DNA from 2 places in the Pseudomonas sp. DTU_2021_1001937_2_SI_NGA_ILE_001 genome. Region 1 is predicted to be linked to the other one. Evidence: riboswitches for the same ligand, from Rfam matches in the RefSeq annotation. Region 1 holds a riboswitch; the other holds the start of a gene.
What was found. A riboswitch is a leader RNA that binds a small molecule or an ion and turns the genes downstream of it on or off. The one in region 1 is predicted to bind cobalamin.
Positions count from the first base shown of each region.

Region 1 (15,817 bases):
ATCAGCCCGCTGCGCCCGGTCTCGGCGGCCAGGCTGAGGGTCGGGGTGTTATCCATGAAGGCTTCGTCGACCACCAGCCAGCCACCGCGCTCGGCCAGGCGCGCATGCCACTCCAGCAGGCGCTCGGTCGGCAGCAGGCGGCCAGTGGGGTTGTTGGGGTTGACCACCACCAGTACGTCCAGGGTTTCGAGGAAATGCTCGACCTCAGGTTCGAGCACTTCGCGCACCAGAAAACCGTGCTTGCGCCAGGCATGCGCGTGCTCGGCATAGCACGGCGACAACACCCCGACCCTGCCGGTGCCGCGCAAGCGCGGCAGGGCCTGGATCGCCGCCTGGGAACCGGCTACCGGCAGCAGTTGTGCGGCACCGTAGTAGGCACAGGCGGCGGCTTCCAGACCGTCATCGGTTTCCGGCAGGCGCGCCCAGTCGCGCGCTTCGATTGGCGGAATCGGCCAGGCCCAGGGCGCGATGCCGGTCGACAGGTCGAGCCATTGCGCTTGAGCAATCCCATAGCGCTGCGCGGCGGCGCGCAGCCGGCCACCATGCTCAAGCATAGAACGCACCTCCCAGACAAAGGACCAGCAGCCACAGCCACACACCGCGCTGCACCAGTTGCCAGCCGGCCTCGATGGCTTGGGCATCGGCTGGCCGACCTTCGCCCAGCGCCGGGCGCTCGTGCAACTCGCCGTGATAGATCGCCGCACCACCGAGTTGCACCTGCAGGGACCCGGCACCGGCCGCCATCACCGGGCCGGCATTCGGGCTGTCCCAGGTCGGCCCCTGACTGCGCCAGCAGCGCAGCGCACCGCGGGTATGGCCCAGCACGGCGTAGGTCAGCACCACCAGCCGCGCCGGAATATAGTTGAGCAGGTCGTCGATCTTCGCCGCTGCCCAGCCGAAGCGTTCGAAACGTTCGTTGCGGTAGCCCCACATGGCATCCAGGGTATTGCTCAGGCGATACAGCACCACGCCCGGAGCGCCGGCGACCACGAACCAGAACAGCGCAGCGAACACCGCATCGCTGCCGTTCTCCAGCACCGACTCGGTGGCCGCCCGCGCCACGCCGTTGGCCTCCAGGTCGTCGGTCTTGCGGCTGACCAGGTAGCTGACCCGTCGCCGCGCTTCAGCGAGGTCGCCACCGCGCAGTGCAGCAGCCACCGGCATCACGTGCTCGCCAAGACTGCGCAGGCCCAGGGCACAGTACAGGGCAAGGATTTCCACCAGGGTGCCTAGATAAGGCAGCCAGCTCAGCAGGGTGACCAGTAGGGTCAGCGGCAACACCGCCAGCACCCAGGCCGTCACGCCGTGGCTGCGCCAGCCGCGCCCGCCGGCGTTGAAGCGTTGTTCGATACGCCCGGCATAATTGCCGAACGCAACCAGCGGATGCGAGCGTTTCGGTTCGCCGAGCAGCGCATCCAGCGCCACGCCCGCCACGCTCAACAACGCCACACTCATGGCTGCACTCCCCATTGGTTGTCATATACCAGTTGTTCCAGCGGGCGCGCCTGCGCCCAGCCTTCGAGCACCAGCATGGGCGCCGGGTAGAACCCCTGCACCGGCCCCAGGCAGAGAATCGCCAGGGGCCGCGCACCGTCGGGCATACCCAGCAGGTCGGCCAGCGCCTGCGGGTCGAACAGCGACACCCAGCCCATGCCCAGGCCTTCGGCACGGGCCGCCAGCCACAGGTTCTGGATGGCGCAGGACAGCGAAGCGATGTCCATTTCCGGCAGGGTACGGCGGCCGAACACATAGGCCTCGCGACCGTCCATCAAGGCCGCGACGATCACTTCGGCGCAATCGCTGATGCCCTCGACCTTGAGCTTCATGAACTCGTCGGAGCGCTCGCCCAGAGCTTCGGCGGTGCGTACCCGCTCGTCCTCCACCAGGGCCTGCAGGCGGCCACGCAATTGAGTGTCACGGATGCGGATGAACCGCCAGGGCTGCATCAGGCCGACGCTGGGCGCGTGATGCGCGGCCTCCAGCAAACGGGCCAGCACCTCGGGCGCCACGCTGCCGCCGCTGAAGTGGCGCATGTCACGGCGCTCGGCAATGACGCGGTACACCGCGGCGCGTTCTTCGGCACTGAACGGCACGTCGCTCATGGGCGCGCCTCGTCAGGGTGGAACAGCGCGGCCACGGCCTGCGGATTGGACGGAAAGTAGAAATGCACGTAAGAGGCGGTGAGCCGCCCCACGCGGTACACCGCCTCGGCGCCGCGCCCGCCGTTGGGGCTGACACCGCGGGCGATGGGCTGCAACTCGGTGCTGGTCAGCGAATGGTGATAGGTGTGCCCGCGCAGCAGGCCTTCGGGCAGCTCCACGGCCTGCAGGGCCAGGGCAGCGAGACGTTTCTGCATCACCGCTTCGCCAGGCAGCAGGCCGACCAGCTCGGCGCGGGTGCCATCGACATCGGTCAGCGCATCGAGCAGGTACAGCATGCCGCCGCACTCGGCCAGCAGCGGCTTGCCGGCGGCATGGTGAGCGGCGATGGCGCCACGCATCGCCCGGTTGTCCTGCAGCGCCAGGTGATGCAGCTCCGGGTAACCGCCGGGCAGGTAGAGGCTGTCGGCCTCTGGCAGCGCGCTGTCGTGGATCGGCGAAAAGAAACTCAGCTCGGCCCCCATGGCGCGCAGCAGGTCGAGGCTGGCGCCATACGTGAAGGCGAACGCCTCGTCGCGCGCCACGGCAATGCGCACACCGGCCAGCAACGGCTCGGCGGCCTCGAGCGGCGGCGCGGCGAAGCTGACCGGCGGCGGCAGCGGCACCTCGCAAGTGCTGGCCAGCGCCTGCGCGGCGGCATCCAGACGCATGTCCAGGTCGTTCAGTTCACTGGCCTGAACCAGGCCCAGGTGGCGGCTGGGCAGTTCGATGCCGGTCTCGCGGGACAGTGCGCCATACCAGCGCAGCCCCTCGGTCAGGCTGTTTTCCAGCAATTGCGCGTGACGCACGGTGCCGACGCGGTTGGCCAGTACCCCGGCGAATGGCAGGTCCGGCTGGTAGCGCGCCAGGCCCAGGGCAAGGGCGCCGAAGGTCTGGGCCATCGCCGTGCCGTCGATCACGCCGAGCACCGGCACGCCGAAATGCCGCGCCAGATCGGCACTGGAGGGCGTGCCGTCGAACAACCCCATGACCCCTTCGATAAGAATCAGGTCCGCCTCTGCCGCCGCCTCCCACAACAGGCGGCGGCTCTCCCCGGCGCCGACCATCCACAGGTCGAGCTGGTACACCGGCGCGCCGCTGGCGCGTTCGAGAATCATCGGGTCGAGAAAGTCCGGGCCGCACTTGAACACTCGGACCTTGCGGCCCTGATTGCGGTGCAGGCGCGCCAGGGCGGCGGTGACGGTGGTCTTGCCCTGACCGGACGCCGGTGCGGCGATCAGGACCGCCGGGCACTGGCGAGAGGCATCACTCACAGTTCGATGCCCTTTTGCGCGCGGATACCAGCCTGGAAGGCGTGCTTGACCATGCCGATCTCCGACACGGTGTCGGCGAGGTCGACCAGCTCAGGCTTGGCGCCGCGCCCGGTGACCACTACGTGCTGCATCGGCGGGCGGGCCTGCAGGTCAGCAAGCACCTGGTCGAGATCCAGGTAACCATGCTTGAGGGCGATGTTCAGTTCATCGAGGATCACCAGGTTGACGCCAGGGTCGGCGAGCATCTGCCGCGACACTTCCCAGGCGGCCTGGGCAGCGGCGATGTCACGCTGGCGGTCCTGGGTTTCCCAGGTAAAGCCCTCACCCATGACGTGGTAGCGCACCTGCTCGGGAAAGCGCCGGAAGAACAGCTCTTCGCCGGTGGCATTGCGGCCCTTGATGAACTGCACCACGCCGCACTGCATGCCATGGCCCATGGCCCTGGCCAGCATGCCGAACGCCGAACTGCTCTTGCCCTTGCCGTTGCCGCTGAGCACCAGCAGCAGGCCGCACTCGTTGGGCGAGTTGGCAATGCGTTCGTCGATAATGGCTTTCTTGCGCTGCATGCGCGCCAGGTGGCGCTCGTCGCGCTCGGGGGATTCGTTCATCTCAGCTCTCCGCTGGTCACACAGGCGAAAGCAGACGACAGGACGACAAGGCAGACGGCGGCCTTGCGCATAGCATCGCCCGCCGTGATGCCGTGAATAAGTGACAGGCCGGTCTCCGGGCTCATGAGCGAAGCGCGAGGCTTCTCCGGGCTAGGCCCGACCATGCGCCTTCCCGACGTGCGTCAGTGGCATAAGGCATGGGGTTGGCTCATCTACCGTTGCGGGGGCAGCGCCGGAATCGAAAAAAGTCTCTTCCCACCGGCTTCCCTGTTTCACCTTGCCAATCGATGATTGCAAGGCACCTGAAACGAACCGCGAAGGGTAGAGTGTTGGGCTGGGAGCGTCAAACAGTATCGGATTGAACCTGGCCGCTCGCCCTGCCTCTATCAGTCATCCCCTCCGGCGCTGCCGAACCAGGAGTCCAGCATGTCCAGATCCGCTCCACGCCTGATCCTCACTTTGCTGGTCGCGGGCGGCCTGGCAGCCTGTGGCGAAACCGCCCGCTTGCAGGTCGCCGACGGCACCGGCCCCAGCCCCCGGCTGCCGGAACCGAACAAGACCCTGATCCCCACCGTGAACATCGCTCCGGCGGTCGGCTGGCCGGCGGGGGCAAAACCGCTCGCCGCACCCGGCACCCAAGTGGTGGCCTTCGCCAATGGCCTGGATCACCCGCGCTGGCTATACGTGCTGCCCAATGGCGATGTGCTGGTCGCCGAATCCAACGCGCCGGCCAAGGCGTCGTCATCGGGCGGCCTGCGCGAGTGGATCGCCAGCAAGATCATGCAGCGTGCCGGCGCCGGCGTGCCGAGCGCCAACCGCATTACCCTGTTGCGCGATGAAGACAACGACGGCGTGGCCGACACCCGCTCGGTCCTACTGGAAAACCTGAACTCTCCGTTCGGCATGGCGCTGGTGGGCCATACCCTCTACGTGGCCGACACCGACCGGCTGATCAGCTTCCCCTACGAAAGCGGCCAGACTCGCATCAGCGCAGCGCCTACCCTGGTCACCGAACTACCCGGCGGGCCGCTCAACCACCATTGGACCAAGAACGTCATCGCCAGCCCGGACGGCCGCAAGCTGTACGTGACGGTGGGCTCCAACAGCAACGTGGGTGAAAACGGCCTGGATCAGGAACAGGGCCGTGCAGCGATCTGGGAAGTGGACCGGGCCAGCGGCCAGAAGCGCCTGTTCGCTACCGGCCTGCGCAACCCCAATGGCATGGATTGGGAGCCCCATACCGGCAAGCTGTGGACGGCCGTGAACGAGCGTGACGAGATCGGCAGCGACCTGGTGCCCGACTACGTGACTTCAGTGCAGGACGGCGGTTTCTATGGCTGGCCCTGGAGCTACTATGGCCAGCACGTGGACCAGCGAGTAACACCGCAGAACCCGGCACAGGTGGCCAAGGCCCTTGTACCCGACTACGCGGTCGGCCCGCACACCGCGTCGCTGGGCCTGGCCTTCTCCAACGGCAAGAGCCTGGCCGCGCCCTTCGACCAAGGCCTGTTCGTCGGCCAGCATGGCTCATGGAATCGCAAGCCGCACAGCGGCTACAAGGTGGTGTTCATTCCGTTCAGGGATGGCAGACCCGCCGGCCAGCCACTGGATTTGCTGACCGGCTTTCTCGACGCAGAAGGCCAGGCCATGGGCCGCCCGGTTGGCGTAGTGCAGGACAAGCACGGCGGTGTGCTGGTGGCCGATGACGTGGGCAATACGATCTGGCGAGTGACATCGGCGCCTTAGGTGATAGATGGCCCCGTACGGCCCTGAGCGGCTTCAGCCGCGATACTGTTCAGTTAGGCCGGGTAGGAGCGGCTTCAGCCGCGAAGCGCCCACATGTTCCCAACAGATGCAGTGAGTTTCCTGGCGCTTCGCGGCTAAAGCCGCTCCCACCGGGGCACATGCCGCTTAGCTCCCAGCTTATGCCGCTACGACCGGAGCCGCACTGCTTGCGCGCTCAGCGGGCGTTCTGCGCCAGGCTCGAAGGCTGCAGCACGCGCTTGGCGTTCAGGTACGCCTTCTGCCAGTAAGGCGAGCCGATGTTGTCCAGCTTGACCGTGCCACCGGTGGCGGGAGCATGCACGAAGCGCCCTTCGCCGACATAGATACCGGCATGGGACACCTGCGAGCCGCCCGAGGTGGCGAAGAATACCAGGTCACCGGTCTGCAGCTGTTCACGGCTGACACTGGGGGCATTCATCACGATCATGTCGCGGGTCGAGCGCGGCAGGCTGATACCGGCCATGTCGCGGTACACGTAGGCGATCAGGCCGCTGCAATCGAACCCGGAATCCGGCGTGTTGCCACCCCAGCGATAGGGCGTACCGACCAGGCCCAGGGCGCGGAACAGCACATCTTCAACGACAGGAGAAGACATGACCGCCGGGGCGATGATGACGGGGCGCTGCACGACCTTGGGCTGCGGTGGCGGCGCACTGGCGCACGCGCCCAGTAAGGCCGCCAGGGAAATCACGGTTACACGCAAGGTCATCGACATCACCACAACAACTCCCTTCGGATGCGGCCTGTTGCCGAAATTCAAAAAACCCGGTCAGGGACCGGGTTCAGATTACTTGTGACGCTTGATGTTAGCTGGCTTGACGCTGGTGGTGGTCATCGCAGTGGTCTGCGCGTCCCCCGTTGCCGGTACCAGCGCCAGTGCGCGCTTGGCTTCGACGAAGGTCTTGCTCCAGTAGGAGTCGTCCAGGCTGTCGATTCTCACACCCCCGCTGCGGCGGCTGCTGGAGTGGATGAACTGGTCATCACCCAGGTAGATGGCGGCGTGGCTGATGCGACCGCGGCCGGCGGTGCTGAAGAACAGCAGGTCGCCTGGCTTGAGGTCGCGGCGCGACACCTGGGGTGCGTCGATATTCATCATTTCGCGGCTGGAGCGCGGCAGGTTCATGCCGGCCTCTTCGCGGAACAGATAGCCGATGAAGCCGCTGCAGTCGAAACCGGCGGTGGAATTGCCGCCAAAGCGATAGCGGGTGCCTATCAGCGACTTGCCACGTTCGAGGATGCTGTCGGCCAGCAGCGGCAACTGATAGCTGGTGTCGTCGGAGAACTCGGCCAGTTCTTCTTCGCTTTCCAGGCTCTGCCGGGATTGCGCATGCAACGCCTGACGGGCGCTGGACTGGGCGGTAACGGAATTCTGGTACTGCTGGGGCTGCTGGGTCACCGATGACTGGGTGGAGCAACCGAACAGGAAAGTCACGAAAGCGAGTGGCACGAGGGGTGCGAAGCGAACAACCTGCATGGGCACGACCGTGGCTGGAAATGATGAGGAGCGCAGACTATGCCCACTATCATGGCAATTTGCAAATTCTATTGAATTAAATGTGACTTATCAGCTCAGGCATGACATGTGCTGCCCTGCCTTGCAGGAAAATGTCCATCGACGCGCTGTGATCGGTGGCCTGAGGATTGATTTCCAAGGTAAAGCCGCCCGACACCCGGGTGCGCAGCATGGGCTCGTGGATGTAAGGAAAGCTCGCCGTGGTGCCGATGCTCAGCACCGCGTCGAAGCCCAGGGTCATCTGACGCTCCAGGGTACGCAGTGCTTCGGCGGGGAGCATTTCCTGAAACAGCGTGACCGGCGGGCGCAGCACACCGCGGCACGCCTTGCACAACGGTGGTAATGGACCGTCCAGATGCACGGCCAGTTCCGCCTCCTGGGCGTTGCATGCCTGGCAGTACAGGGGCCAGAACTGCCCATGGATCTCGATCAGCCGCTCGACCGGGCTGCCCGCCGCGCGGTGGTAGCCGTCGACATTCTGGGTCAGCACCCAGCACTCGGGCTTGCGGCGCTGCAACTGGGCGATGGCGTAATGGGCGACGTTGGGCTCGCCAGCCAGGCAGGCCTTGCCCAACTGGGCGATGTATTTCCAGCACAGCGCCGGGTCGCGGCGCAGCATCGGCCCGGACAGCGCCATCTCGATAGGCAGGCCATCGTCGGTATGGCCGTTGTAGAGCCCCCCGACACCACGATAGGTCGGCAACCCGGAATCGGCCGACAACCCGGCCCCGGTGATCACCAGAATGCGCTGCGCATGACGCAGGGCGGCGGCGGCCTGGCGAATCAGTTGCGGGTCCGGCGTAGCGGCTACCAACCCAGGGTTTCCTTGAGGAAAGGAATGGTCAGCTTGCGCTTTTCTTGCAGCGAGGCCTGGTCCAGGCGTTCGAGCAGCTCGAACAGCGCGCTCATGCTGCGCGTGCCACGGGTCAGAATGAAGTGCCCGACTTCGTCGGTGAGGTGCAGGCCACGCCGCGAGGCACGCAGTTGCAGGGCACGCAGCTTGTCTTCATCGGACAGGCCACGCATCTGGAACACCAGCGCCATGGTCAGCCGCGACTTGAGGTCCGGCAACTTGATGGGCAATTCGCGGGGCGACTTGGAGGCCGCGATCAACAGGCGTCGGCCACTGTCGCGCAAGCGATTGAACAGGTGGAACAGCGCTTCTTCCCAGTCCGGCTTGCCGGCGATGGCCTGCAGGTCGTCCAGGCACACCAGCTCGTACTGCTCCAGATGGTCGAACAGCTCGACGCCCTGCTCCAGCAACTCGGCCAGCGGCAGGTAGACCGCCGGCTCGCCCAGCTGCTTGAAGCGCAGGCACGCCGCCTGCAACAGGTGGGTGCGTCCTACGCCGTCCTTGCCCCATAGATAGATGAGACTTTCGGTCCACCCCGCGTCCGCTTCGCACAGGCGCTCGACATAGCCGAGCGCCGCTGCATTGGCGCCCGGGTAGTAATTGATGAAGGTGGCGTCATCGCGCAGACGCACACTCAGGGGCAGCTGAACGGGTTTCATGCTGGCTGGGCGCTTCCCGGAAGCAAGCGGTGACCTCTGAACAAAGATAGCAAAGTCTATACCCGCTGGCCGGACCGCACAATGCGACGGACTTCAAGCAAAATCAAAGGCTTGCGAAATCGCCGCAACGACAGTGTCGGCACGCGCCAGCATTCGGTTTCAAAGTTCCGGGTCGCGGTCGCCGGCATACATCTGCGATTCCTTGTACAGCGCATGCAGATGGCGCAGCAGCACCATGATCACCGCCGCCACCGGCAGCGCCAGAAGGATGCCGGTGAAACCGAACAGCTCGCCACCCGCCAGGATGGCGAAGATCACTGCCACCGGGTGCAGGCCGATGCGATCACCGACCAGCAACGGCGTGAGCACCATACCTTCCAGGGCCTGACCCACCATGAACACCGCGACGATGCCGAGCATCGGATAGAGGTCGCCGCCGAACTGGAACAGCCCGGCGATCAGCGCCGAGCCAATGCCGATGACGAAGCCCATGTACGGCACGATGGCCGCCAGGCCGGCGATCATGCCGATCAGCAGGCCCAGCTCCAGCCCGACCAGCATCAGGCCTGCCGCATAGATGACGCCCAGGCCGACCATCACCAGCAGCTGCCCGCGAATGAACGCCCCCAGCACCTCATGACACTCGCCGGCCAGTTGCACGATCTGCGCCTCACGCTGACGCGGCAGCAAGCCGCGGATGCGCGCCATCATCAGGTCCCAGTCGCGCAGCAGGTAGAAGGCCACCACCGGAATCAGCACCAGGTTGGCCAGCCAGCCGATCAGCGCCAGGCTCGACGCCGTCGCCTGCGAGAGCACCACACTGACGATGTCCCCAGCCTGGCCGATGTGCCCGGCCAGGGCCGCCTTGATCTTGTCGAAGCGCCAGAAGCCATCGGCCAGGCCGAACTTGGCCTGTACCCAGGGCAAGGCGGTGTGCTGCAGCCAGTCGAGGATCTGTGGCGCCAGCTCGTACAAGCGCACCAGTTGCTTGACCAGCATCGGCACCAGAATCAGCAGCAAGGCCAGCAGCACCAGGGTGAACAGGCCGAATACCACCACCACGCTCAAGGAGCGGGACAGGCGCAGACGCTCCAGGCGATCGACCAGCGGGTCACCCATGTAAGCCAGCAGCAACGCCACCAGGAACGGCATGAGGATCGGGTGCAGCAGAAAGATGAAGGCGACCAGCAGCGCCGCGCCGCCCAGCCAGTACCAGCGTTTAGTGTCGGTCATGATGTTCCTTGCATCGGATGTCCCTTGAACCAAGGCCTGGACGGCCTTGCACAGGCAGCCAGTGCCGCAACAGGCGACACCGGCTCAGCACCGCCGGATCACCAGCGGAAATACAGCGTGTTGCTTGCGGCAGGTACGGGGGCGCCTGGCGCCTGCGGGGTGGCGGCGGCATTAACCGGGGCGGCCTCACTGGCGGGTACTTCCTGCAGGTGGGCCAGGGACAGTTGGCTGCGCAACTGCTCGGCACTGGCACCGACCTCGAAGCTGGCCTTGTCGCCCTCGACCAGCAGCAATTTGCCACCGAAGGGCTCCAGCAGGCGCATCAGCTGCGCGTAGCGCTCCAGGTTCATGCCTTGCACCTGAAGCGTCTGACTGCTGGCACTGCTGCCGGGCTTGACCGCGAAGCGCGGTGCAAGGCGCTCGCTCACCGCGAGCAGCACCGCATCGGCCAGGGCTTCAGAGGTATCGGCCGTAGCCTTGCCCTGCTCGCGCTGGTCACCCAGCCAGAGCCGCCATTCACCTTGCCACTTGCCAGCGTCTTCACGGGCATGCACCGCCAGGATGGCATCGGTGCCGTAGCGCTCGGAGGCTTGTTTGAGTTCGGCAGGGTCCGCAGCGGAAAGGCTCTTGGCGTTCGCCACGCTCTGCTCGGAGAGGTCTGCCAATGGCAGGTGCAGAGGCAACCCACGGTGCTGGGCTGCGCGGCGCAGCGGCTCGGCAGCAGGCTGGCCGTCGCCGACCAGGTTGGAACCTTCGGTGGAATCAATCAGCCACCAGCCGATCATGCTCGGGCGGTTGCTGCCCCAGATCGGCAGCCCGGCCTGGCGCAGGCTGCGGTCGGTGCTGGCCGGGTCGAAGTCCACCAGCAGGGTCTGCGGCGGCCCGGCCTCGTAGCCGTACTGGCTGATGATCTGTTGCGGGTTCTTGCGCACGTCGGCCAGTGCCGCGCCCTCGGCGGCCTTGGTGCTACCGGTGAGACGTCCCACCAGCGTCTGCAGCGCTGCCTGGGTAGCGCGCTCGCGCTCGTCCGGCGACTGGCTGCTCACCGGTTCGCGTACTTGGTAGAGGTCATTCACGGTCTGCGCGAAAACCGGCAGGCTCGCCAGGCTCAGGCAGCCGAGGAAGAGGAATCTGGAAAAACGCATGGGCAGGTCCTGAAAGGAAAGAAAGCAGGCTCTAGACAGCAGCATGCGCCCAATCATTCACATTCGGGTCGCGATTGTACAGAGCGCCGGCCTGTACATACCCCGGCTTTCATGTGCGCCAGCCCCTGCCCGTCGGGCCAAGGATGGCTCCAGCGCGGCAAGCCTGCTAAAATCGCGCGCCTTCGCAGACCGACCATGGTACCGGTTCCGAAACAGTGCAGCGCATTACCGCGCCACTGGCCCGGACCCGACCGCAGCGGTCGATTCTCTTTCCGAATCCCCCCTAAAGGCCTGGATTTTTTATGAGCAAGCAACCCTCCCTGAGCTACAAAGACGCCGGTGTGGACATCGACGCCGGTGAAGCATTGGTCGAACGCATCAAAGGCGTGGCCAAGCGCACTGCGCGCCCTGAAGTCATGGGCGGCCTGGGAGGTTTCGGCGCGCTCTGCGAAATCCCCGCCGGCTACAAGCAGCCGGTACTGGTCTCCGGCACCGACGGCGTAGGCACCAAGCTGCGTCTGGCGCTGAACCTGAACAAGCACGACAGCATCGGCCAGGACCTGGTCGCCATGTGCGTCAATGACCTGGTGGTGTGCGGTGCCGAGCCGCTGTTCTTCCTCGACTACTACGCCACCGGCAAACTGAATGTCGACGTCGCCGCCACCGTGGTCACCGGCATCGGCGCTGGCTGCGAACTGGCTGGCTGCTCCCTGGTGGGTGGCGAGACCGCCGAGATGCCAGGCATGTACGAAGGCGAAGACTACGACCTGGCCGGCTTCTGCGTAGGTGTGGTGGAAAAGGCCGAGATCATCGACGGCTCGAAGGTCGCCACCGGTGACGCACTGATCGCCCTGCCCTCCTCCGGCCCGCACTCCAACGGCTACTCGCTGATCCGCAAGATCATCGAAGTCTCTGGTGCCGACATCGAAAGCACCCAACTGGGCGGCAAGCCACTGGCCGACCTGCTGATGGCCCCGACGCGCATCTACGTCAAGCCGCTGCTCAAGCTGATCAAGGAAACCGGCGCAGTGAAGGCCATGGCCCACATCACCGGTGGCGGCCTGCTGGACAACATCCCGCGGGTACTGCCAGCCGGCGCCCAGGCGGTCATCGATGTCGCCAGCTGGGAGCGCCCGGCGGTGTTCGACTGGCTGCAGGAAAAAGGCAACGTCGACGAGCACGAAATGCACCGCGTGCTGAACTGCGGCGTCGGCATGGTCATCTGCGTGGCGCAGGACCAAGTGGAACAGGCTCTGAACGTGCTGCGTGAAGCCGGCGAACAGCCGTGGGTGATCGGCCAGATCGGCGCCGCTGCCGAAGGCGCCGCGCAAGTCGAGCTGAACAACCTCAAGGCGCATTGATGCCGGCTTCGACCCAGACGCCCTGCAATGTCGTGGTGTTGCTGTCGGGTACCGGCAGCAACCTGCAGGCCATGATCGACAGTTTCAAGGACAGCGACAGCCCGGCGCGCATTCGCGCGGTGATTTCCAACCGCGCCGACGCCCTGGGGCTGCAACGCGCGCGGGACGCCGGCATCGAAACCCGCGTGCTGGAGCACGCGACGTTCGATGGCCGCGAAGCCTTCGACGCGGCGCTGATGGCGCTGATCGACGATTTCGCCCCCGACCTGGTGGTGCTGGCCGGTTTCATGCGCATTCTCAGCGCCGGCTTCGTCAGCCACTACCAGGGCCGCCTGCTGAACATCCACCCTTCGCTGCTGCCGCGCTACAAGGGCCTGCATACCCACCAGCGCGCCCTGGAAGCTGGCGACCGGGAGCACGGCTGCAGCGTGCACTTCGTCACCGAGGAACTCGACGGCGGACCACTGGTCGTACAGTCAGTGATTTCGGTAGAGTTGCATGATTCGCCCGCCAGCCTGGCACAACGTGTCCACGCCCAGGAACACCGGATTTACCCACTGGCCATTCGCTGGTTCGCCGAAGGCCGTCTGCGCCTCGATGAACAGGGCGCACGCCTGGATGGCCAGTTGCTTCCGGCCAGCGGCCACCTGATTCGAAACTAGGAGATCCCATGCGTCGCGCACTGCTCTTCGCTTTCGCCCTGCTCGCCCTGCCTGTTGCCCAGGCAGCCGACCTTCAGCCGTTCTCCGCCAGCTACACCGCCGACTGGAAGCAGCTGCCCATGAGCGGCACCGCCGAGCGCAGCCTGGAAGCCGGCCCCAACGGCACCTGGAACCTCAACTTCAAGGCTTCCATGGTCATCGCCAGCCTCACCGAGTCGAGCACCCTGAAGGTCGACAAGGACGTGATGGTGCCCCAGACCTACAGCTTCGAGCGCAGTGGCCTGGGCAAGTCGAAAAAGGTCGACCTGGCCTTCGACTGGACCAACAAGGTGGTGACCGGCAGCGACCGCGGCGACGCGATCAAGCTGCCGATCAACCGCGGCGTGCTGGACAAATCCACTTACCAGCTGGCCCTGCAGCATGACGTGGCCGCCGGCAAGAAAAGCATGAGCTACCAAGTGGTCGACGGTGACGAACTGGACACCTACGACTTCCGCGTACTGGGCTCGGAAACCGTGTCCACCAAGGCCGGCCAGATCGACGCGATCAAGGTCGAGCGGGTCCGTGACCCCACGCAGAGCAAGCGCATCACCGTGCTCTGGTTCGCCAAGGACTGGGACTACCTGCTGGTGCGCCTGCAACAGGTCGAGACCGACGGCAAGGAGTACAACATCATGCTCCAGGACGGTACGGTGAACGGCAAGCCGGTCAAAGGCCGCTAAACCGGGATAGCAGTGAAAAGCCCCTGGTAGCGATACCAGGGGCTTTTTTGTGGGCGCAAGGAAAGCAGGCGCCAGTGCCGCAGCGAGCGGGAAGCGGATTCATGAAACATGAAGAAACATTCATAGTGGCTCAAGGCCTTGTCATTCAAGGCGTCCAGCCTTTCGGGCGGGCTGGGAACTTTATGAGGCTATTTACTTAGCAAGCTAATAAAAACTATAAAAAAGGCCTGCGACATCTCGCCGCAGTTATCAGAATCGGGAGATCACACCATGACCGTAACAGTGACTGAACGCGACGAAGCCCACCTCTCTCATGAGGCCATCGGCCACGGCATCCATATCTGGGATGTGCGCCAGCAGGACCAGTTGGTCGGAATGTTCCACGAAGAAGCCGACGCGCAGCGCTACAAAGAAGAACTCGAAGCGCAGGAGAATCAAGCCCACGCCGAACATCGCTGAATTCTGCTGCGTGCGCAGGGCCCCGGCCCTGCCAGCAATTCAAAGGGGCGACTGCAGCCGCGAAGAGCTTCGCGGTAGCAGTCGCCCCTAAAGGTTCAGCGCGCTTCTGGCGAGGTGGTTACCACATCAGATCGTCTGGAATCTGGTAGGCCGCATACGGATCGTCGGCATCCGGGGCCTCGGTAGGTGTATTGAGCAGCACGATACGCTTCGGGTCGCGTTCCTGGATCTTCAGCGCCGCTTCGCGAGGGATGATCTCGTAGCCGCCACCGTGATGCACGATGGCCAGCGAGCCGCTGCTCAGCTTGTTACGCATCAAGGCATTCACCGCAATGCGCTTGACCTTCTTGTCATCGACGAAGTTGTAGTAATCCTCGCTGTTGATCTTGGGCAGGCGCGACACTTCGATCAACTGCTTGATCTGCGCAGCGCGCGCCTTGGCCTCGACCTTCTCCTGCTGCTGGCGATTGAGTTCCTGGTCGCGCTTGGCCTTTTCGGCCATGGCTTCCTGGGCGGCGCGCTTCTGCGAGTCGTCGATCTCGATCTGCCCCTTGTGGGCCAGACGCTGTTCTTTCTGCTTGGCTTTGCTGACCTGTTTGGCCTGCTTTTCGTTGACCAGGCCAGCCTTGAGCAGCTGGTCGCGTAGGGAAAGGCTCATTGTCTACTCGCTTGATACAGTACAGCCGCTTGCAGTTCGGTCAACCGCAGGCGGCGGGGTTCTTTTCCTGTCGTTTGGCTTCGCCCCACAGGGCGTCGAGTTCTTCCAGGCTGCAGCCTTCGAGAGCCCGCCCCTGGTCACGCACCACCGACTCGATGAAACGAAAACGCCGGTCGAACTTGCCGTTGGCGGAGCGTAGCGCAGTTTCCGGGTCGACTTTAAGGTGCCGGGCCAGATTGACCACCGAAAACAGCAGATCGCCGATTTCCTCGGCCATCTCAGCCGTTGCACCGCCAGCCATGGCCTCCAGCACTTCGTCGAGTTCCTCGCGGACCTTGTCGACCACCGGCAGCGCCTCCGGCCAGTCGAAGCCCACCTGAGCGGCGCGCTTCTGCAGCTTGCTGGCCCGCGACAACGCCGGCAACGCGCTCGGCACGTCATCGAGCAGGGAAAGCTGTTCGGGGGCAGTGGCCTGCTCAGCGCGCTCCTGGGCCTTGATTTCGTCCCAGCGGCGATTGATCTCGCTTTCGCTCAGGCGCGGGGCTTCCGGTGCAGCATGCAGGTCGCCGGTGGGAAACACGTGGGGATGGCGGCGCAGCAGCTTGCGGGTGATGCCATCGACCACCGCATTGAAGTCGAAGCGCCCCTCCTCCCGGGCCAGTTGGGCATAGAACACCACCTGGAACATGAGGTCGCCCAACTCACCCTGCAGATGAGCGAAATCGCCGCGCTCGATGGCGTCGGCCA
Region 1 covers NZ_CP135971.1:2,308,037-2,323,853, forward strand. Annotated here, with positions in the region: gene cobD (threonine-phosphate decarboxylase CobD) at 1-554, opposite strand, end outside; gene cbiB (adenosylcobinamide-phosphate synthase CbiB) at 547-1,455, opposite strand; gene bluB (5,6-dimethylbenzimidazole synthase) at 1,452-2,102, opposite strand; gene RRX38_RS09770 (cobyrinate a,c-diamide synthase) at 2,099-3,412, opposite strand; gene cobO (cob(I)yrinic acid a,c-diamide adenosyltransferase) at 3,409-4,020, opposite strand; cobalamin riboswitch at 4,109-4,341, opposite strand; gene RRX38_RS09780 (sorbosone dehydrogenase family protein) at 4,447-5,766, shown strand; gene RRX38_RS09785 (C40 family peptidase) at 5,981-6,520, opposite strand; gene RRX38_RS09790 (C40 family peptidase) at 6,593-7,279, opposite strand; gene RRX38_RS09795 (NAD-dependent deacylase) at 7,356-8,132, opposite strand; gene hda (DnaA regulatory inactivator Hda) at 8,126-8,830, opposite strand; gene RRX38_RS09805 (AI-2E family transporter) at 8,990-10,063, opposite strand; gene RRX38_RS09810 (DUF2066 domain-containing protein) at 10,162-11,208, opposite strand; gene purM (phosphoribosylformylglycinamidine cyclo-ligase) at 11,511-12,569, shown strand; gene purN (phosphoribosylglycinamide formyltransferase) at 12,569-13,231, shown strand; gene RRX38_RS09825 (DUF3108 domain-containing protein) at 13,240-13,953, shown strand; gene RRX38_RS09830 (DUF3110 domain-containing protein) at 14,224-14,412, shown strand; gene RRX38_RS09835 (DUF2058 domain-containing protein) at 14,531-15,070, opposite strand; gene mazG (nucleoside triphosphate pyrophosphohydrolase) at 15,111-15,817, opposite strand, start outside.

Region 2 (15,817 bases), 1.1 Mb from region 1:
TCCTGCTCTTCGAGCCGGTAGCTCTGGATCATGGTGCCCATGCCGCCATCGAGGATCAGAATCCTTTCTTTCAGAGCGTTCAGAAGAGCGTGATGGCGGGCGCTGCGGTCAGACATGGGGGCTACCTTGAAAAGGCCGGAACAGAACGGGCCGGGATAAACAGAAAGGCAAAATCATAGCAAAGCCGAACAGATTTAGCGTTGCCTGGGCTTTTTCATGAAAATCGCTCATGTTGGTGTCGCCCTGTCACTGTAAACTTGCGGCCATTTGGCCTGGGGAATTCACCGGATATGCCGTACCGTCTGCTGGCAAGCCTTGCCTTGTTGCTGTCTTGCTGCACGCTTCAGGCGGGCGATCTGCCCGTGCCTGTTTCTTACACCCGTGACATCCAGCCGATCCTCACCGAGAAGTGCGTGGCTTGCCATGCCTGCAACGACGCGCCCTGCCAGCTCAACCTCGGCAGCGCCGAGGGGCTGCTGCGCGGTGCCAACAAGGTGCCGGTTTACCAGGGCGAACGCACCCAGGCGGTGGACCCCACCCGGTTGTTCTACGATGCCAGCGGCCAGGCAGCCTGGCAGCGCAAGGGCTTCTACTCGGTGCTTGAAGCGCACGGCGGCCAGCCGGCTCTGCTGGGGCGCATGCTGGAGCTTGCGCAACAGAACCCGTTGCCGCCCAACAGCAAACTGCCCGATGACATCGTGCTGGGCATCAACCGCGAAAACCTTTGCCCATTGCCTGAAGAGTTCAACGGCTACGCCGCCGCGCATTCCACCCAGGGCATGCCGCTGGCGGTGAGTGGCCTGGATGCCGCCGAGTATCAGACGCTGCAGCGCTGGCTGGCGGCGGGGGCGCCGGTGGACCAGCAGGCGTTGCGGCCCAGTGCCACCGAGGCAGCGCAGATAGCCGAGTGGGAAGCCTTGCTCAACCGCCCGGGCGCCCGTGAGGTCCTGGTGGCGCGCTGGCTGTATGAGCACCTGTTTCTCGCGCATATCTATTTCGAAGGCGGCGAGACGGGGCATTTCTTCCAGTGGGTGCGTTCGCGCACCCCCAGTGGCCAGCCCGTGGACATCATCGCCACTCGGCGGCCCAACGACGATCCGGGTCGTGACCGGTTCTTCTATCGCCTGGTGCCGGTACAGGGCGTCATCGTTCACAAGACCCACATCACCTATGCCATGGGGCCGAACAAGCTCAAGCGCGTGCAGCAGCTGTTCTATGGCAACGACTGGCAGGCCCAGGCGGTCCCGGGTTACGGTCCCGGTCACCGGGCCAACCCCTTCCTGACCTTCGAGGCGATTCCGGCACGGGCGCGCTATCAGTTCATGCTCGACAACGCCGAGTACTTCGTGCGCAGCTTCATCCGTGGCCCGGTGTGCCGAGGGCAGATCGCCACCGATGTGATTCGCGACCATTTCTGGGTGCTGTTCCAGGACCCCTCCAGCGACCTGTACCTCACCGACGCGCGTTACCAGGGTCAGGCCACGCCGCTGCTGGCCATGCCGGGGCAGAATGACGACGTGGGCAGCGTGCTGGGCCTGTGGCTGGCCTACAAAGACCGCCGCAACGCCTACGAAGACCTGCGTCGTGACCATTACGCCAAGGCGCCGCCCGCCGATTGGCCGACCCTGTGGACCGGCAACGACAATGCCTTGCTCACCGTTTTCCGCCATTTCGACAGCGCCACGGTGAACAAGGGCCTGATCGGCGACGTGCCCAAATCCACCTGGCTGTTCGACTACCCGCTGCTGGAACGCACCTATTACCAGTTGGTGGTCAATTTCGACGTGTACGGCAATATCGCCCACCAGGCACAGACCCGCCTGTATTTCGACCTGATCCGCAATGGCGCGGAGATCAACTTCATGCGCTTGATGCCGGCCGACCGTCGCGAAGACCTGCTCGGCGACCTGTACCAGGACTCCGGCAAGATCAAGATGTGGCTGGATTACCAGAGCATCGACGACGACACGCCAAGCCGCCTGCGCCTGGACGAAAAGCGCACGCTGCGCGATTTTGCCGGGCAGCTGCTGCGCCGCGTCGGGCCGCTGAACGTCGCGCCAGACCCGATCAACCGTTGCCCGACCGATGGCCGCTGCGCCAGGCCCGGCCTGCCCGCGCAGATCAGTCAGGCCGAGCAGGCGCTCAGTCGCCTGGCGTCGCGTCCGGCTTCGCGGTTGAAGGTGATTGAGTGGCTGCCTGAGGCGACCATGCTGCGTGTCGAAGACAGCGGCGGCCATCGTGAAATCTACAGCGTGCTGCGCAACCGTGCGCACAGCAACGTGGCGTTCCTGCTCGGCGAGTCGTATCGCTATTTGCCCAAGCACGACACCCTGACCGTCTATCCCGGTGTGCTGAGCAGTTACCCGAACTTCATGTTCAACGTGCCAGCTGGCGAGGTGCCAGCGTTCGTCCAGGCCACGGAGCAGGTCACCGACCAGCCAGGCTTCGAGAAACTGGTCGAGCGCTGGGGCGTGCGACGCACCCATCCGCAGTTCTGGAAAATGTTCCACGACCTGAACCGCTACGTTCAGGAACACGAACCGGTCGAAGCCGGTGTGCTGGACATGAATCGCTACGAAAACCTCTGAAAACCGGGGCTTTCCGGGCTGCAGGCCTTGTGGTGTATGGCCTGCAGCCATTATTGCGAACCTGAACGAAGCGCTTTTTCTCTGATCTTTTACGCCTGGGTACGGTCCCTATAGGGCGTGCTTGCACCAGCGTGGTGCGGGCGATCATTGAGAGAACAGCGAGCACAAGAGGTTCAGGAATGCTGATTTCGGTTCAGGCCCTGCGGGCAATCGCCGCATGGGTCGTGGTGTGCCATCACTTCATGCAGATCTTCTTCGACTTCAAGGCCAGCGGGCCGATCGGCGAATTCTTCGTTTCCAGAGGCGCGGTCGGCGTCGATATCTTTTTCGTCATCAGTGGGCTGGTGATCTACCTCTCCACCTGCAAGCGCGACATCCCCGCCAGTCAGTTCATCGCCCATCGTCTGTTCCGTATCGTGCCTGCCTACTGGCTGTACACCCTGGCCATGGGGTTGCTGTTACTGTGGGCCGCGCCCTGGCTGCCGCACCAGGTGATCGGCTGGCAGAACTTCATTCTCTCGCTGTTCTTCCTGCCCTCGGAGAACCCTGGCGGCTATGGCCTGTACCCGACGCTGAATGTCGGCTGGACGCTCAACTACGAGATGTTCTTCTACCTGCTGTTCTCCCTGGTGTTTCTCTTCGAGCGACGCGTGCGCCCGCTGATCATTACCGTGGCGCTGCTGGCAGTTACCGAGCTGCTGGCGCGCAAGATGCTCAGCGGTTCGCTGCCCGGCCGCTTCTACGGCAACGACATCGTCTATGAATTCCTCCTGGGTATCGGTATCGGCATGGCTCACCAGCGCGGCTGGATTCGCGAGGCGCTGTGGTTGCCGCTGGCCGGCCTGGCACTTGGGGTGATGCTGATTCTGCAACTCGATAACAGCCAGCGCCTGCTGCACTGGGGCCTGCCCAGCGCACTGATCGTGCTGTGCTGCGTGTCTCTGGAGCCGCTGTTTCGCGGCAGCGAGCTACTCAAGAAGCTTGGCGATTGCTCGTATTCGGTGTACCTGCTGCACGTACTGGTGCTGTATGGCGGTCTGCTGCTGGCGCAGCGCTACAGCCTCAACCCGTATCTGGTGTTCGCCTTCTGCGTGCCGATCATCGCCGGGGGTGCCTGGCTGAGCTACGAATGGATCGAGAAGGGTCTGTACCAGCGCATGAAGGCCTGGCTGGACACTCGTCGCACGGCGCGTCAGGCGGTAGCACTTTCCTGACCTAAATACTAGGTTTTGTGCGACGCCTGCGATTGGCGTAAACTGCCGCCACGTCTGCGAGGAATATTCATGACCGCCATAACCATTACCGATGCTGCCCACGATTACCTGGCCGACCTGCTGGAAAAGCAGAACACCCCAGGTATCGGCATCCGTATCTTCATCACCCAGCCGGGTACCCAGTACGCCGAAACCTGCATCGCCTACTGCAAGCCCGGCGAAGAGAAGCCGGACGACAAGGCCGTGGGCCTCAAGCGCTTCACTGCCTGGATCGACGGTTTCAGCGAGGCCTTCCTGGAAGATGCCATCGTCGACTACGCCACCGACCGCATGGGTGGCCAGCTGACCATCAAGGCCCCCAACGCCAAGGTGCCGATGGTCAGCGCCGACAGTCCGATCAACGAGCGCATCAACTACTACCTGCAAACCGAGATCAACCCCGGTCTGGCCAGTCATGGCGGCCAGGTCAGCCTGATCGACGTGGTGGAAGAGGGCGAGCAGAACATTGCCGTGCTGCAGTTCGGCGGCGGTTGCCAGGGCTGCGGACAGGCCGACGTGACCCTCAAGGAAGGCATCGAGCGCACCCTACTGGAGCGCATTCCCGAGTTGCACGGTGTGCGTGACGTCACCGACCACAGCCAGAAAGAGAACGCCTACTACTGATCGCGTGGTGTTCGCCTTCGCCAGTCCCAACAGCGAGCCCGGTACCTGAGTACCGGGCTCGCGGCGTTTCAGGGGCGGAAAAGGTGGGCGTGGCTGGCGCGATACAGCGCCGAGTCGGCGAAATTGTCCGCTGCCAGCACCCGCCCGACCAGAATCAGGGCCGTGCGTCTGAAGCCCTTGGCCTGCACCTGGACCTCGATGTCCGCCAGGGTCCCGCGCACCCAGTCCTGGTCTGGCCAGCTGGCGCGATGCACCACCGCCACCGGGCAGTCCTGGCCATAATGCGGCAGCAATTCTTCGACGATGCGCCCAAGGTTCTTCACCCCCAGGTGAATGGCCAGGGTCGCGCCATGCCGCGCCAGATCACCTAACGCTTCGCCGGCCGGCATCGGCGAGCTGTCGGCGTAGCGGGTGAGTATCACCGTCTGGGCGACGTCTGGCAGGGTCAGTTCAGTCTCCAGCAGCGCCGCGCAGGCGGCCGTGGCGGTGACCCCGGGAATGATCTCGAAGGGGATGCCCAGCTCGCGCAGGTGGCGGATCTGCTCGCCGATTGCGCCATACAGGCTTGGGTCGCCGGAGTGGACCCGGGCGACATCCTGGCCTTGTGCATGAGCAGATTTCATCAGCGCGATGATCTGCTCCAGGTGCAGCCCTGCGCTATCGACCACCTGCACGGCGCTGTGGCCCTCCAGGACCGCGGACGGCACCAGCGAGCCGGCGTAGATGAGCACCGGGCACTGTTGGATCAGCCGTTGGCCCTTGACGGTGATCAGGTCCGGATCGCCGGGCCCGGCGCCGATGAAATAGACAGTCACGCTTCACTCCACGAAAAAACAGGAAAACCCTTGGCAGCGAGCAGGCTCGTGCCATGCCAGGCGTCATTGGAGGGCATCAGCCAGCACTTGCCAAGGCGAATGTCGCCTGGCGGCTCTTGCGGTAGGGGATCAGCAGCCGTGCTGTGCCAGCGTTCAGCTGAGCGGCCAGGGCCAGTGCCGCGCTTTCGGCCACCCCGTGGCAGCCGGTGTGCTTGAACGCCAATGCCGAACGATGGCTCAGCTGTGCGTCGAAGGGCTGCAACTGCGCGGCAGTGAAAAACACCAGCGGCAGGCCCAGCTCGGCAGCCAGGGCATGCAGGCCCGGTGTGTCGCGGCGTCGTTCGATGCAGGCCAGGCCGCCGACCTGCGCCAGGCTCAGGCCCTGTTCGGCCAGGCTGGCGTCGATCAGCGCGCGTAGCGCCTCGGCGCTGCACTCGGCCTGGCAACCCAGGCCGATGGCCAACTGGCTTTTATTGCTCGCCGACATGGGCGCGGCGGAACAGCCAGGCAGTCAGGGCTCCCAGTGCAACCCAGAACACTGCGTTGGTCAGCAGCGAGGCGACGATGAACTGGCTTTCCAGTGCTTCAGGGGCCAGGCTGGCATGGGCCGTGGGTTGCGGCGCGCCGATCACGTGCGGACCCAGCAGCCAGGCGGCGCCCAGCAGTTTCAGCCACAGCCCGCGACCGAATACCAGCAGTGCCAGCCCGGCGGCGGTGGCGGCCGCCGTGGAGATCCACCAGGTCTGGCGCTGTCCCAGTTCGGCGGCGGCAGTGCCGGGCAGCTCCGGGGGCAGGCCGAGCGTCGGCGCCAGGACGAACACCGCGAAACCCGCCAACCCCCACAGCAGGCCTTGCCGCGTGCTGCCCGGCATACGTAGGGAATACAGGCCGACGAGCATCAGTGCGAAGCCCACCGCCACCACCAGATTGCCTGCCGCGGTCGACAGCACGCGCTGCCAGCCGTCCTGTGGCGCCCAGGCTTCTTCGTCATGCTCGTGGCTGTGGGCGGCGCTGCCCTCGGCGTGCTCGTGGGCCTGGGCGGCAGGCGCGCTTTCGTAGGTCTCGGCCTGGAGAATCAGCGGGCTGACCCACAGGCTCTGTACCAGGGTCAGCAGCAGGGCCGCCAACAGGCCGCTGAAACCAGCGGTTTGCAGGATTCGCTTGAACATCGGCTGGATTCTCAGTGGCAGGGGAAGGCCGCGCTGTGGCGGGTATCGTGAGCGGCGTTGTGTACGGCGTCGATGTGCGAGAAGCCGGCGAAATACACCAGGCATGCGCCCAGCAGGATGGCGCTGGTGGCGGCGACCAGGCGCTGGCCGAGGGGGATGGCGGTGGTCCGGGTAGCGGGGCTGCTGCTCAGGGTGGTCATGGGGCTTGCCTCGTACAAAAGGGGCAGGCCATGCGCAGACGCACCGCCGGGCACGCCCGGCAGGCAGCGAATGCACCCGCCCACCGCAGGTCATCGAAAGGTTCGTGGCGGGCCGGTCTCCGGGCTGGCGAGGGGCGCCAGGGCGCCGTGACAAAGGCCGCCTTCCCATGCCAACGGCACAGTGGATAGGCCTTTCGCTCGCTTACCGTTGCGGGGGCAGCACCGGACTTTGCGACGCGCGGACAGCAGCGGCGCAGCACCGGTTTCCCGTTTCACCCCGCGAGGGGCACCCGTAACAAGGTGTGTAGCAGAGCATGGTCGTGCCGGGGCGTCAATCTCGACGTTGACCTGCCGCTGGGCACTGCGTAGCCTTGCGCCTTTGAGGTTGCCTGCGCGAGCGGGCTGAAAATGGGAATGCGGGCCCCGCCAGGGCACAAGCCGCAGCTGCCCCCGCAACTGTAAGCGGTCATGTTCGGTGCCACGCCACTGCCAGCGCGGGAAGGCGCACCGAATGCCCGGGCCCGACGGCCGGGCTCGCCGCAAGCCAGGAGACCTGCCTCGAAGCATTCACACTCAAACCGGGCGGGGTGATCCGGTGGCGAATCCGGTCGTGCATCGTGCGCGGTCGGCGTCCCGTCTGCCCGCCGAACCGCCAAAGGGCACTCGATGAAATCACTGGCCAAGCTTCCCGTCACCATCGTCACCGGCTTCCTCGGCTCGGGCAAGACCACCCTGCTGCGGCACATGCTCGACAACGCCGAAGGCCGGCGCATCGCGGTGATCGTCAACGAATTCGGCGAACTGGGCATCGACGGCGAAATCCTCAAGCAATGCACCATCGGCTGCACCGAAGAGGAGGCCAGCGGGCGTGTCTACGAGCTGGCCAACGGTTGCCTGTGCTGCACCGTGCAGGAAGAGTTCTTCCCGGTGATGCGCGAGCTGGTGGCGCGGCGTGGCGACCTCGATCACATCCTCATCGAAACCAGCGGCCTGGCCTTGCCAAAGCCCCTGGTACAGGCCTTCCAGTGGCCGGAAATCCGCAACGCCTGCACCGTCGATGCGGTGATCACCGTGGTCGACAGCCCCGCCGTCAAGGCCGGCACCTTCGCCGCCTACCCAGACCAGGTCGATGCGCAGCGCAAGCTGGACCCGAACCTCGACCACGAATCGCCGCTGCACGAGCTGTTCGCCGACCAACTGGCCAGCGCCGACCTGGTGATCCTCAACAAGGCCGACATGATCGACGCCGAAGGCCTGGCCGCAGTGCGTGCCGAAGTCGCCGAGGAACTGCCGCCAGCTGTCAAGGTGGTGGAAGCCAGCAGCGGCCGCCTGCCGCTGAATGTGCTGCTTGGCGTGGGCGCCGAGTCTGAAGTGCACATCGACGGGCGCAAGACGCACCACGACAGCCATCATGAAGGTGAAGACGATGACCACGACCACGACGCCTTCGACTCCATTTCCATTCAGCTGCCCGAAGCCCAGGAAAGCGTGCTGCTCGAAGCCCTGAACCGCCTGGTGGTCGAGCACGGCATCCTGCGTGTGAAGGGTTTCGCAGCGATTCCCGGCAAGCCGATGCGCCTGCTGATCCAGGGTGTAGGCACTCGCTTCGACAAGCACTTCGACCGCGCCTGGCGCAGCGATGAGCCGCGTGCCACCCAGCTGGTGCTGATCGGCCAGGACCTGGACGCCGCGCAACTCCAGGCACGCCTGCACGCCGCGCTGGCCTGACCGATGCACCTGTTGAGGACCCAGCCCGGCGGTTTCGTGCCGGACGACAGCATCGCCGACCTCGGGCAGAGCCCCGCCGAGCTGGTGATTCTCTGCAGTGGCGACTCCAGCCTGGCGCTGCTCGCCGAAGCCGCCCAGCGCCTGCCGGATGACTACCCCAGCCTGCGTCTGGCCAACCCGATGCAGGTGCAGAACCACGCCTCGGTGGACTTGTATGTCGAAGAGGTGTTGCAGCATGCGCGGCTGATCCTGCTGTCCCTGCACGGCGGCATTGGCTACTGGCGCTATGGCGTGCAGCGCCTGATGGAGCTGGCCGAGCGTGGCGTGCAGGTGATCCTGGTGCCCGGCGACGACCGCCCGGACCCGGAGCTGTCCGAGCTGAGCAGCGTACCGGCCGCCGAGCGTGACCGGCTGTGGCAGTTCCTGCGCCAGGGCGGCCTGGATAACGCGCTGAATCTGTTCAACTGCATCGCCAGCCGCTGGCTGGGCGTCGAGTACCCTTGGGACGAACCCTGCGCCTTGCCGCGTACGGCGATCTACCACCCCCGGCACGGCACCGCCACCCTGGCCGACTGGCAAGCCGACTGGAGCACTGACGCACCGGTCGCCGGCCTGCTGTTCTACCGCTCGCACCTGCAGGCGGCCAATACCGCGTTCATCGATGTGTTCTGCCAGCGCCTGCAGGCCCAGGGCCTCAATCCACTGCCCATTGCGGTGGCCAGCCTCAAGGAGCCCGGCTGTCTGCAGGTGGTGGAAGACCTCTTCGACACAGCGGGGGTGGCGCTGATACTCAACACCACCGGTTTCGCCCAGTCGACGCCGGAGGCGCCGCACCTGCGGCCGTTCCGTCGCGATGTACCGGTCATCCAGGCGATCTGCGCCCAGGACAACGAGCCGGGCTGGCAGGCCAGCGACCTGGGCCTGGGCGCCCGCGACCTGGCCATGCACATTGCCCTGCCGGAACTGGACGGGCGCATCATCAGCCGGCCGATCAGCTTCAAGGACCTGGCCTGGCGCAGCGAGCGCAGCCAGTCCGACGTGGTCTGCTACCGCGCCCAGCCCGAGCGCATGGACTTCGTCGCCCAGCTGGCGCGACGCTGGATAGAACTGGCGCGGCGCGCCAATCCGGACAAACGCGTGGCGTTGATTCTCGCCAACTACCCGACCCGCGATGGGCGCATCGGCAACGGCGTGGGGCTTGATACCCCGGGTGCCGCCCTGAACATCCTGCGTGCCCTGCAGGCTCAGGGCTACCCGGTAGAGGACCTGCCGGACAGCGGCAGCGCGCTGATCCAGCGCTTGCTGGGCGGCGTCACCAATGACCTCGACAGCGTCGACCTGCGGCCCTGCCAACAGAGCCTGGCCCTGAAGGACTACCGACAGGCCTTCGCTGCGCTGCCCGCGGCCAGCCGTGACGCGGTGTTGCAACGCTGGGGCGCGCCCGAGGCGGACCCGATGTTCCGCAGTGGGCGCATGATGGTCGCCGGCATCCGCCTGGGCCTGACCTTCGTCGGCATCCAGCCGGCGCGCGGTTACCAGGTCGACCCCAGTGCGGTGTATCACGACCCGGACCTGGTGCCGCCGCACGGCTACCTGGCGTTCTACTTCTGGCTGCGCCAGGTGTACGGCGCCCACGCGCTGGTGCATGTGGGCAAGCATGGCAATCTGGAATGGCTGCCGGGCAAGGGCGTGGGCCTGTCGGCCAGTTGCTGGCCGGACGCGATTCTCGGGCCGCTGCCGAACATCTATCCGTTCATCGTCAACGACCCGGGCGAGGGCGCCCAGGCCAAGCGGCGTACCCAGGCGGTGATCATCGACCACCTGATGCCACCGCTGACCCGTGCCGAAACCTACGGCCCGCTGCGCGACCTGGAGCTGCTGGCCGACGAATACTACGAGGCGCAACTGCTCGACCCGCGCCGTGCCCAGGAACTGCAACGGCAGATTCTCCAGCGTGTGCGCGAAACCCATCTGGACCAGGAGCTGGGCCTGGACGCCGCAACCAATGCCGAGCAGGACGCCGCTACCTGGCTGCCGCGTCTGGACACCTACCTCTGCGACCTCAAGGAGTCGCAGATTCGCGATGGCCTGCATGTGTTCGGCGAGTCACCGGCCGGGCGCCTGCGCATCGACACCTTGCTGGCGCTGCTGCGCATTCCTCGTGGCGACGGGCGTGGTGCGCATTCCAGCCTGTTGCGCGCCCTGGCCAAGGCTTTCGCGCTGGGGTTCGATCCGCTGGACTGCGCCTTGGGAGAGCCCTGTGGCGAACAGCGCCCGGCGGCGCTGCAGGCGGTCAGCGATGCGCCGTGGCGGACCCTGGGCGACAGTCGCGAGCGTCTGGAGCTGTATGCCGCACAGCTGATCGAGCGGGTGCTGGCGGGTGAGTCGCTGCACGCGCTGCCGGTTCATGACGATCTGCAGGCGATTCTCGAACATTTGCGCCAGCGGGTCGCGCCATGCCTGGACGCCTGCGGGCCGGCGGAAATGCAAGGCCTGCTCGACGCCCTGGCCGGTCGCTTCGTGCCAGCCGGTCCCAGTGGTGCGCCAAGCCGCGGCCGGCTTGACGTGTTGCCCACCGGGCGCAACTTCTTCAGCGTCGATGTGCGCAACCTGCCGACCCCCACGGCCTGGCGCATCGGTTTCCAGTCGGCCAGCCTGCTGCTGGAGCGTCACCTGCAAGACCATGGCGATCACCTGCGCCAGTTGGGCCTGTCGGTGTGGGGCACCGCGACCATGCGCACCGGCGGCGACGACATCGCCCAGGCCATGGCGCTGATGGGGGTGCGCCCCGTATGGGCCACCGGCAGCCAGCGCGTCGACGACTTCGAGATTCTGCCGTTGAGCCTGCTCGACCGTCCGCGCGTGGATGTGACCCTGCGCGTCTCGGGCTTCTTCCGCGATGCCTTCGCCAGCCTCATCAAGTTGTTCGACGCCGCCGTGCAGGCGGTCGCCGGGCTGGACGAGCCGGATGACCTCAACCCGCTGGCAGCCCGGGTGCGTGAAGAGCGCCAGGCACTGCAAGCCAGCGGCGTGAGCGAAGAACAGGCGCGGCGCCAGGCCGGGTGGAGGGTCTTCGGTGCCAAGCCGGGGGCCTATGGCGCCGGCGTACAGGGCGCGGTCGATGGGCGCCTGTGGCACAGCCGTGAGGACCTTGCCGAGGTCTACCTCAACTGGGGCGGCTACGCCTATGGCGGCAGCGATGAAGGCACGCCGGCACGCCAGGAATTCGCGCAGCGGCTGTCCAGGGTGCAGGCGGTGCTGCAGAACCAGGACAACCGCGAACATGACCTGCTCGATTCCAACGACTACTACCAGTTTCAGGGGGGCATGCTGGCAGCGGCCGATACCCTGGCAGGCCGCCAGACGGCCAGTTATCACGGCGACCACAGCCAGCCTGACCTGCCGAAGATCCGCACCCTGAAGGAAGAACTCAACCGCGTGGTGCGATCGCGGGCGGCCAACCCCAAGTGGATCGAGGGCGTGAAACGCCACGGTTACAAAGGCGCCTTCGAGATGGCGGCGACCGTGGATTTCCTGTTCGGTTTCGACGCCACCACCGAATTGATCGACGACCATCAGTACGCTTTGCTGGCCGACGCCTACCTGCTGGATGACGCCACCCGTGAATTCATTCGCCAGCACAACCCCGATGCCTTGCGTGACATGACCGAGCGCCTGCTCGAAGCCCAGCAGCGCGGGCTGTGGCAGGCACCGGGCGACTACCGCGAGGCGCTGGAAAACCTGCTGCTGGACATAGAAGAGAACTGAGACGTGCCTAATACCACCCCTAGTCTTGCCGCCGACGCACAGCCGCATTTTCCGCTGGCCGCGGTGGTGGGCGCCGAGCCGCTGAAGCTGGCGCTGTGCCTGAATGCCATCGACCCCCGAATTGGCGGGGTGCTGATCGAGGGGCCGCGGGGCATGGCCAAGTCGACCCTGGCCCGCGGCCTGGCGGACCTGCTCGCCGACGGCCCGTTCGTGACTCTGCCGCTCGGCGCCAGTGAGGAACGCCTGGTGGGCACGCTGGACCTTGATGCCGCGCTGGGCGAGGGCAGGGTGCGGTTCTCGCCAGGGGTGCTGGCCAAGGCCGATGGCGGGGTGCTGTATGTCGATGAAGTCAATCTGCTGGCCGACCATCTGGTCGACCTGTTGCTGGACGTCGCTGCCAGCGGCACCAACCTGGTCGAGCGCGACGGCATTTCCCATCGGCACCCGGCACGCTTCATCCTGATTGGCACCATGAACCCGGAGGAGGGCGAACTGCGGCCGCAGTTGCTCGACCGCTTTGGCCTGAATGTCGCGCTGGACGGGCAGCCCGAACCCGCCGAGCGTGGCCTGATCATTCGCCGCCGCCTGCAATTCGACGCCGATCCTGCGGGTTTCTGCGCGCAGTGGCGCGAGGCGCAGCAAGCCCTGCAACAGCGCTGCGAGCAGGCCCGCCAGCGTCTGGTGCGCATCGAGCTGGACGAGCACAGCCTGGAGCGAATCAACCAGCGCTGCTTCGCCGCGGGTGTCGATGGCCTGCGCGCCGATCTGGTCTGGCTGCGCGCGGCGCGCGCGCATGCAGCCTGGCGCGGCGCCGAGGCGATCAGCGAGGAAGATATCGACGCGGTGGCCGAGTTCGCCTTGCGTCATCGTCGCCGTAATACCACCCCTAATCAGAGCGCGGAAAATTCCCCACCTACCGCGCCAGACGCCGGTAATCAAGGCGCAGGGCAGGATTCAGGCCACGGCAACTGGGGTGAGCTGCCGGCGCAGCCGGTGCCAGGCGCTGCGCGTCGGCAGGTGCCGACCTGGCCAAAAAAGCCGTAGGCATCCGCTCCCATTCGGCCAGGGCAGCGGATGCCAACCCCAGGTCTGGCAAGCTGGCCGGCGGCCGCTTGGGCGCTGCGCGGGCCGGCCGCGATGGGCCGGTCGCCTGGGTGCCCACCTTGTTGCGCGGGCGACCGCGGCGGGCGATCGATCTGGTGCGCCAGCCACGCAGTCAGCGCCCCAGGGAAGTGTGGCTGGTGATTGTCGACGCCTCAGCCTCGACCCGACGCAACCAGGGGCTTAGCCTGGCCAAAGGCGTGCTTGCGCAGGCCTTCGATGATGCCTATCGGCGTCGCGCGCGACTGGCGCTGCTCACCGCCAGCGGCCAGGAACCGCGTTGGCAGTACCAGGGACTCAAGGCATCACGGGCCCTGCAAGGTTGGCTGGCGCAATTGGGGGCCGGTGGCGGCACTCCGCTGGAGGCGGCGTTACAGCTGGGGGCGCAATGGCTGGAACACCGCCGTCGGCGTCACCCTTCGGAACAGCAGCGCCTGCTGCTGCTCACCGACGGGCGCCTGGCGCGCCTGCCGACGTTGCCTGCACTGAACTGCGCCGGTGTGCTGATCGACCTGGAAAACGGCCCGATCCGCCTGGGCCGCGCCAGAGCGCTGGCTGAGGGGCTGGCGCTTGACTATTGCCATGTGCAGGCACTGCCAACGTTGCCAGCTTGAGAGCGGTGGGCATTCAGCCTGCAGGCGAAACTGATTGTTAGAGCGAGAGAGCGGGGTCAGCCGCAAAGCGATCGCATGTTCACAAAAGATGCAGTGAGATTCCTGGCGCTTTCGCGGCTAAAGCCAGTACTGGTCAATTAGGCCGGGTAGGAGCGGCTTCAGCCGCGAAGCGACCGCCTGCTCACAGCAGATGCAGTGATTCTCCTGGCGCTTTTGCGGCTAAAGCCGCTCCCACCGGGCCACATGCCGCTTAAGCGAACAGTATTGGGCCTAGTCCGGCCAGCGCCAGGCAGGTCCGTCCAACAAACCCTGTTGGCCTTGCACGCGGGTCTGGCCCAGTTGCTTTTCCAGAATCAGGCTGACGCATTCGGGACTGCGTTCAAGGGCTGCCACCAGACGGCTGGAATGCGATACCACCCACACCTGGCCATGGTGGGCAGCCTGGATAATCAGCCGTGCCAGTGCCGGCAGCAGATCGGGGTGCAGGCTGCTTTCCGGCTCGTTGAGCACCATCAGCGTCGGTGGGCGAGGGGTGAGCAGGGCGGCGACCAGCAGTAGATAACGTAAGGTGCCGTCCGACAGTTCGCTGACCGCCAGCGGCCGGAGCATGCCCGGTTGCTGCAGGGCCAGGAGAAACAGCCCGTCGCGCACGCTGATCTGCATCCGCGAGCCGGGAAAGGCATCATCGATCGCCGCGTCCAGGGCGGTGGGGTCGCCAATTTCACGGATGGTCTGCAGCGCGGCCGCCAGGTCCCGGCCGCTGTGGTGCAAGACTGGCGTGCGGGTGCCGACCTGTGGCTGGCGCGCCGGGGCGGCTGCGTCGGTTCGGAAGTGATCATAGAAGCGCCAGTTGCGCAGGCTGTTGCGCAGGGTCTGGATTTCCGGGCAATCGACGGCTCCACCGGTATCGAACAGGCTGTAGAAGTCTGGCAGTTGGGTGGTCAGAGTGCGCCATTGCCTGGCGTCACGCATGCGCACGGCGGCGCCTTTGCGCTCTACCAGCACCGAGGCCGGCCGATACACCGGTCCCGCCCAAATCATCTCGCGCTTGATCTGCGGGTCGCGGCTGAACAGCGAGGGGCGGTCGAAGGCCTCGCCAGAATTGGACTCTGGCAGTCCGAGGCTCAGTGCATAGCTGAAGTCTTCGCCAGCGAACCCCAGGCGCATGCGCTGCGGGCGGCTGCGCTGCAGACCCTGCACTGGGGCTTCACCCTCCAGGATGGCGCGGGAGAACTTCTCCGGCCCGGCCCAGAAACACGAATCCAGTCCACCTTCCTGAGCGATGCTTTGCACCACGCCATCGTGCGCGGTATCCGCTAACAGGCGCAGGGCCCGGTACAGGTTCGACTTGCCGCTGCCATTGGCGCCGGTGACCACTGTCAGGCGTCCCAGGGCCAGCTCCAAGCTGTGCAGTGAGCGGTAGTTTTCGATGGCAAGTGTGTGCAGCACGGGGTCTGGCTCCCTTGGCGACCAAAGGCCGCCCCCGACAATGGAGCGGCTGATGGCAAAGAGCGCAGGGTAAGGCAGGGGAAAGAAAACCTGCAAAGATATTGTTTCAGAAAGTTGCTCGTGGGCACTTTAAAGCCCGCGAAAGTGACATCACGTTAATAACGAAATGCCACTTTGCATCCGCAGAGAAAGAGTCTCTTAGTTTGACCTCAGGCGGGCATGGTCCAAGGCTGAAGTGTGTAACCCTCGCGGCTTAGTTCTTCGCGCGCTTCGCGCAAGGCACGAGCCAAACGCACAGGGTCGGAGTAAGTTCCGCGTGGAAGTTGCCGGCGGCCGATACGTGCGCTGAAGCGGTCGAACACGCTGAGGCTCACTTCGCCGTTGCCATCCTGTGGGGCCCAGGCCACGCACTTGAAGGGATGGAAGGCCTGGTCAGCAATCAGCAGTGCATCGTTGAAGCGCAGTGGGGCATTCATGGTCAATTCCTCAAAATAGCCCAATCAGTCCA
Region 2 covers NZ_CP135971.1:1,169,911-1,185,727, reverse strand. Annotated here, with positions in the region: gene metH (methionine synthase) at 1-116, opposite strand, end outside; gene RRX38_RS04600 (fatty acid cis/trans isomerase) at 291-2,588, shown strand; gene RRX38_RS04595 (acyltransferase) at 2,768-3,802, shown strand; gene nfuA (Fe-S biogenesis protein NfuA) at 3,872-4,465, shown strand; gene cobM (precorrin-4 C(11)-methyltransferase) at 4,534-5,280, opposite strand; gene RRX38_RS04580 (cobalamin biosynthesis protein) at 5,357-5,767, opposite strand; gene RRX38_RS04575 (CbtA family protein) at 5,751-6,449, opposite strand; gene RRX38_RS04570 (CbtB domain-containing protein) at 6,461-6,649, opposite strand; cobalamin riboswitch at 6,742-6,958, opposite strand; cobalamin riboswitch at 7,015-7,225, shown strand; gene cobW (cobalamin biosynthesis protein CobW) at 7,316-8,377, shown strand; gene cobN (cobaltochelatase subunit CobN) at 8,381-12,145, shown strand; gene RRX38_RS04555 (ATP-binding protein) at 12,149-13,189, shown strand; gene RRX38_RS04550 (vWA domain-containing protein) at 13,243-13,860, shown strand; gene RRX38_RS04545 (AAA family ATPase) at 14,131-15,309, opposite strand; gene RRX38_RS04540 (hypothetical protein) at 15,519-15,785, opposite strand.
Region 2: another riboswitch for cobalamin. It lies ahead of cobW (cobalamin biosynthesis protein CobW); the one in region 1 lies ahead of cobO (cob(I)yrinic acid a,c-diamide adenosyltransferase).